2 linked regions of the Undibacterium parvum genome follow. The protein of the gene in region 1 interacts with the protein of each later gene in a pairwise test. Links are inferred from orthologs where the notes say so. Each region holds a gene or a part of one and is shown on either strand. Other genes may lie near its edges.

Region 1 (3,108 bases):
TTCATTCCTAATCCATTTTCTGCCATGCACAAGCGGCAGCGCCACATGCGAAAGGCGAAGGTCAACACATCCGAAGTGCGACTTCCATTCCTCTGCAAACGCAATGCCAACACACATCAAGCTACGGCAATCCGGTGCTTTTGACTTGGGTTTTGACTCTGCTTTTGACTCGAATTCGCATGTGGCGCTGCCAATTGTGCGGGGCGGAAAATGGATTAGAAAGGTTCGTGTTTGAGCGTAGCGAGTTTCGAACTTTTCCCATTTTACGACCTGCACAATTGGGTATCCCGCAGGGACAGCGACTTTGCGGCGCCTTTTTTGGCATACCTTTTTTGGCGAAGCCAAGAAAATGTAAGCAAAAGAAGGCGACCGCAAAACCCGATTTTTTCAAGCACCCTGCCAGCGCGCATATTCCATGCGGGTTCCCAGCCTGCATGGCCTGAGAGCCGCATGGAATATGCGCGCTGGGCTTGCCACTTTTAAAATTCGCCAGATTAAACCGCCACCACTGCCGTGGCCGCTTCTGCCACGATGCGGCGTAACCACTGCACTTCGGCGGCAGCGTGAACGCGCTCATGCCAGAGCATAAAGAACTGCATCTTCGGTATCGCCAGCGGTACCGGCAGCACCGCGATCGGCCAGTCTTTGGCGCATTGCAGGGCGAAGCTGCGGCTAGTGGTAAAGATCAGATCGGTCTTGGCAAGGATCTGCGGCACCATGCCGAAATACGGGATGGTCATGTGTATCTTGCGTTTTAAACCGAGTGCCGTAAGCGCATTGTCGATGATATTGCGATGTCCCAAGGTGTACGGGGACGGTGCCAGATGTTCCATCTCTACATAATGCTTGAGCGACAAACCGTGTTTCACCACCGGATGATTTTGGTGAATCATGCAGACTACTTCATCTTCAAATAATTGGGTCAGATGTAGATGCGCAGGCAGATCCGGCCAGTTGCCGATGACGCAATCGAGCGTACCGTTTTCTAGCGCTGCCACATAATCAAAACCGGCATTCAAGGCATGTACGACCAGACTGGCATGCGGTGCCTGAGTGCGAATTTTTTCAATAATTGCGGGGATCAGCAAGACACTTAAATAATCCGGTGCGCCCAAATTAAATACGCGCTGGGTGCTGGCGGGAACAAACAGTGGTGGCGGGTTGGCGATGCTGTCTATGATCTGCAAACCCTGCTTGGCCAGCACAAATAATTCTTCGCCGCGCAGCGTCACGGTCATGCCGTTTTTACTGCGCACCAGGATGGCGTCGCCAGTAATCTCGCGCAGGCGCTTGAGGGTATTGCTAACAGCCGGTTGTGACTGCCCGAGTTTGATGGCAGCGCGGGTTACGCTGCGCTCACTTAATAAGGTGTGCAAAACCCGCAGCAGATGGGTGTCGAGCTGATCTTGTTTTGGCTTAGTCATGCGGCCTCCGCGGCCAGCACATCGCCATCGACAAAGACCTTAAATTCGCCGGCCCCAAATGGCGTCCAATGTTCATTGCAGGTCAGCGGCGCGGTCGCGATCAGCGCCACTTTATCTTGCGGCGTGGTGACTGCCGCAAAATCGATTGCGATATCTTCGTCCGATAAAGTCGCTTCGCAGAATGGATACTGGCGCACGATATAGTGCAAATTGGTCGAGCAATGGACGAACAGCGCCTCGCCGTTTGAGAGCGTCATATTGAAGGTGCCGTAGGCGGCAATCTCGCTACAAATCTGGCGCAGGAAGCGGCTAATCTCAGCCAGTGGCGGCATACTATCACCAAAGTGTTTGCGCATCTCTTGCATCACATAACAAAAGGCCCATTCGCTGTCAGTGCTGCCGACGGTATGGTAAGCAGCATCTAGCACAGGCGCGAAATTTTTCAGGTCGCCATTGTGGGCAAATACCCAGTAAACGCCCCAGCATTCGCGCACAAAAGGATGGCAATTTTCCAGGCTAACCACGCCCTGCGTCGCCTTACGGATATGCGCAATCACATTCTTCGATTTAATCGGATAACTCTTGATCAGACCCGCAATCGGCGAATCGACCGCGGCCTGATGATCGACAAAATGGCGCACGCCCTTGCCCTCAAAAAACGCAATGCCCCAGCCATCTTTATGCTCGTCGGTATTGCCGCCACGCAGCGCAAAGCCGGTAAAACTGAACATGATGTCGGTCGGGGTATTGCAATTCATTGCGAGTAACTGGCACATGACAGAGGCTAGGAAAAAGAGGATGCATTAGCTTAGCACAGACAGACAAGCGCCCAAGCTTGGGTTATCCTATCTAGCCATTTTTGTGTAAGTTCAAACTTATTTAAGCAGAGGATAGTCATGCTGTTCGTCGTACGTTTTACCGACCTGCCAGGCCAGGGCGCAATCAGAGCTGAATTTTTGCAGCAACACATAGACTGGCTGGCTGAACGGCAAGCGCAGATTAAGGTCGCTGGCTCTTTACGTCATGAGTTGGGCGAGACGCCAGTCGGCGCGCTGTGGATACTTGAGGCTGATAACAAAGCTGCGGTCGAGGCGGCATTTCAGAGTGATCCGTTCTGGCAGCAAGGTTTGCGCCAGAGTGTAGAGATTTACCATTGGTCGAAGGCTTTGCCAGACGTGATCGCTCAGATCTGAGCCGGGGGCAAAAAAAAGCCAGCCCTGCAGAGCGCAAGGGCTGGCTTTTGACTTCATAGCCTGAGCTTAGAAGCGGTGTTGCATACCTACTGTGAAAGAATTTTGGCTAGTACCAAAAGCCGCATCATCGCGTGACACACCGACTATCTTGTCGTTGCGACCCTTGGCATAGGCACCGGTGACATAGATGTCGGTACGCTTGGATAAAGCGTATTTGGCACGCGCGACGAACATACTAGGATCAGCATCGGCTGCCGCTGCTACGTTCTTGATATCCTGATAGTAGTAAGCGCCAGTCAGTGTCCATACCGGGCTAAGCTTAAAGTCGACGCCGCCCCAGAATAAATCGCTGCGCAAATCGGCTGCGCCGCTCGCCAGAGTCTTCTTGTAATTGCGATACGCTGCATACAATTTAACGCTGTCGAGTTGATAGTTGGCAGCAGCGTGGATAGTCTTGGCCTTATCCATGGCACCAGCAGCGGTCGTCACAC
Region 2 (3,134 bases), 230 kb from region 1 along the record:
GCGCAAGTGCGCGGTGATCTGCGCCTGCAACGCTGGACTTTGATGCCATCGACGACCGCCGTGCAGCCCATCATTATCGGTGACAATGCCGAGTCTATGCGCGCCGCTGCCAGCCTGTATGAGCAGGGCATCTGGGTGCCGGCGATACGCCCGCCTACCGTGCCCGATGGCACTGCCAGACTACGCATTACCTTGTCGGCCGCGCATACGCACGACGACGTGGCTTGCCTGCTCGATGCTGTGAACACGCTGGAGGCGAGGGCATGATGCTGCAACGACCACATGATTATTTTGTGACTGGCACCGATACCGAAATCGGCAAGACCTTGGTCAGTAGCGCGCTGTTGCTGGCGTTGGCGCAGCAAGGTTTCAGTACCCTAGGAATGAAGCCAGTCGCCGCCGGTGCCGATCTGATAGACGGCGTTTGGCATAACGAAGATGTCGATGCCCTGATGGCGGCTGCCAGTGTACGTGCCGCGCCCGAGTTGGTGGCACCGTATTTAATGCAGACTCCGGCAGCACCGCATATTGTGGCTGAGCTGGAAAATCTGCAGATTTCCGGCGCGCATATTCAGACTTGTTATCAAGCTTTGACGCAGCAGGCCGATGCCGTGATCGTCGAAGGGGTAGGCGGTTTTTGCGTCCCCTTGAATGCCGACATAGACACTGCCGACATGGCGCAAACTTTAGGCTTGCCAGTCATTTTAGTGGTGGGCATGCGCCTAGGTTGCATCAACCATGCCTTGCTGACGGTGCAGGCGATTGCCGCGCGCGGCCTGAAGTTGGCCGGCTGGGTTGCGAATACCGTCGATGACACTATGTTGTACCCAGATCAAAATCTGGCGGCTTTGCGAGCGCGTATAGACGCGCCCTTGCTGGGCCAGATACCACGCCTAGCGACCCCGACGGCACAGGCTGCCGCCGGGTTTTTGAATTTAGAATTTTTGACGCACTAAATATTTTGAAGTAAAGGAAGAATCATGCAACAGAACGCCTCTCCATTAAATTTCCAAGCTCCGGTCAAAGCGCTAGAGGCTGAAATCTGGCCCGTCGACGATGTGCTGGCACTCTTCGATTTGCCTTTCAACGAGTTGATGTTTAAGGCGCAGCAAGCGCATCGCGAGAACTTCCCGGATGGCGACGTTGAGTTGGCGACCCTGCTGTCGATCAAGACCGGCGGCTGCGAAGAAGATTGCGGTTATTGCCCGCAAGCGGCACGTTACGATACCGGCGTGGTAGCAAAAAAAATGCTGGATGTGCGTGAAGTGCTAGATGCGGCGAAAGCCGCCCGTGAAAACGGCGCGACCCGTTTTTGCATGGGTGCTGCCTGGCGCTCGCCGAAAGAGCGTGACATGGAAAAAGTCGAAACCATGGTGCGCGAAGTCAAAGCCCTGGGGCTGGAAACCTGCGCCACCTTGGGTATGCTGGAAGAAGCACAAGCCCAGCGTTTAGCCGCTGCCGGTCTGGATTACTACAACCATAATCTGGATACCGCGCCCGAGTTTTACGATAATGTGATTTCTACCCGTGATTATCAAGATCGCCTCGATACCCTCGGCCATGTTCGTACTGCCGGCCTGAAAGTCTGCTGTGGCGGTATCGTCGGCATGGGCGAATCGCGTCGCCAGCGCGCCGGTCTGATCGCCCAATTAGCCAACCTGAATCCTTACCCAGAATCGGTGCCGGTGAATCATTTGGTGCAGGTAGAGGGCACACCCTTGCATGGTCTAGATCCGCTCGATCCTTTGGAATTTGTGCGCACTATCGCAGTAGCGCGCCTGACCATGCCAAAAGCACGGGTGCGCTTATCCGCTGGCCGCCGACAGATGGGCGAAGCGGTGCAGGCGATGTGCTTCATGGCAGGCGCTAACTCAATTTTTTACGGCGACAAGTTGCTCACTACCGGCAACCCGGATGCCGAAGACGACCGCGTCTTGCTGGCCAAATTGGGTTTGAAAACACGTGGAAAAGTCGAAGCAAAAGCCGGTAGCTGCAATTAAAAGTAAAGAATAATCCCCGGCTTCACGAGAGCCTGGGGCGTGTATTTTTATCAGAAAGAAACCATCATGTTCACCAAAATCCTGATCGCCAATCGTGGCGAAATCGCCTGCCGTGTTGCCGCTACCGCCCGCCGTATGGGTATCAAAACTGTGGCGGTATATTCTGAAGCCGATGCTAATGCCAAGCATGTGGCGGTCTGCGATGAAGCCATTTTGATCGGACCTGCGCCGGCCAAGGAAAGTTATTTGCGCGCCGATAAGATTATTCAGGTGGCGCTGGCAACTGGTGCGCAGGCGATCCATCCTGGCTATGGTTTTCTTTCTGAAAACGCCGATTTTGCTGATGCCTGTGCCAAGGCTGGCTTGGTGTTTATCGGCCCGCCAGCTTCGGCGATACGCGCCATGGGTAGCAAATCTGCCGCCAAGTCGTTGATGGAAAAAGCCAATGTGCCTTTGGTACCTGGCTACCATGGCGAGACTCAGGATGCCGATTTGTTGCAGAACGAGGCCGACCGTATCGGTTACCCGGTCTTGCTCAAAGCCAGTGCTGGCGGTGGTGGCAAGGGCATGCGCGTGATCGAAAACAGCCTCGATTTCAAAGCGGCTTTAGCGTCCTGCAAACGCGAAGCGATCAGTTCGTTTGGTGACGACAAAGTTTTGGCAGAAAAATATCTACAGCGTCCGCGCCATATCGAAATCCAGGTGTTTGCCGATACCCATGGCGATTGCGTGTATCTGTTCGAACGTGATTGCTCGGTACAGCGCCGCCATCAAAAAGTATTAGAAGAAGCCCCGGCTCCGGGCATGCCGCCAGAGCGCCGCGCCGCCATGGGCGAAGCGGCAGTGGCGGCCGCCAAGGCAGTCGGTTACGTGGGTGCCGGTACGGTCGAGTTCATCGCCAATCAGGACGGCTCTTTCTATTTCATGGAGATGAACACCCGCCTGCAAGTTGAGCATCCGGTGACAGAAATGATCACCGGTACCGATCTGGTCGAATGGCAATTGCGCGTCGCTGCCGGTGAAAAACTGCCTTTGCAACAGTCAGAACTGAAGATCCATGGCCATGCCATCGAAGCGCGTGTGTATGCCGAAAATCCTGAAAAAGGTTTCCTGCCATCGATAGGTACTTTGCGC

The links.
Region 2: the proteins of EJN92_RS09285 (region 1) and bioB interact in binary tests that used the Escherichia coli proteins (3 or more experiments, as listed by UniProt). The link is inferred for Undibacterium parvum from one-to-one orthologs.

Annotation. Positions count from the first base shown.
Region 1 is NZ_CP034464.1:2,123,993-2,127,100, reverse strand. Bases 311-3,093 are described here. They hold EJN92_RS09285 (class II glutamine amidotransferase), read right to left. Parts: upstream 2,201-3,093; coding sequence 1,421-2,200; downstream 311-1,420. Other genes in these bases: EJN92_RS09275 (porin), read right to left, coding at 2,684-3,093; EJN92_RS09280 (YciI family protein), read left to right, coding at 2,321-2,617; EJN92_RS09290 (LysR family transcriptional regulator), read right to left, coding at 495-1,424. In the rest of the region: more of EJN92_RS09275, read right to left, coding at 3,094-3,108.
Region 2 is NZ_CP034464.1:1,896,108-1,899,241, reverse strand. The notes cover bases 182-2,990. They hold bioB (biotin synthase BioB), read left to right. Parts: upstream 182-980; coding sequence 981-2,000; downstream 2,001-2,990. Other genes in these bases: EJN92_RS08245 (acetyl/propionyl/methylcrotonyl-CoA carboxylase subunit alpha), read left to right, coding at 2,067-2,990; bioD (dethiobiotin synthase), read left to right, coding at 264-956; bioF (8-amino-7-oxononanoate synthase), read left to right, coding at 182-267. Also shown: more of bioF, read left to right, coding at 1-181; more of EJN92_RS08245, read left to right, coding at 2,991-3,134. UniProt on the Escherichia coli protein: Catalyzes the conversion of dethiobiotin (DTB) to biotin by the insertion of a sulfur atom into dethiobiotin via a radical-based mechanism.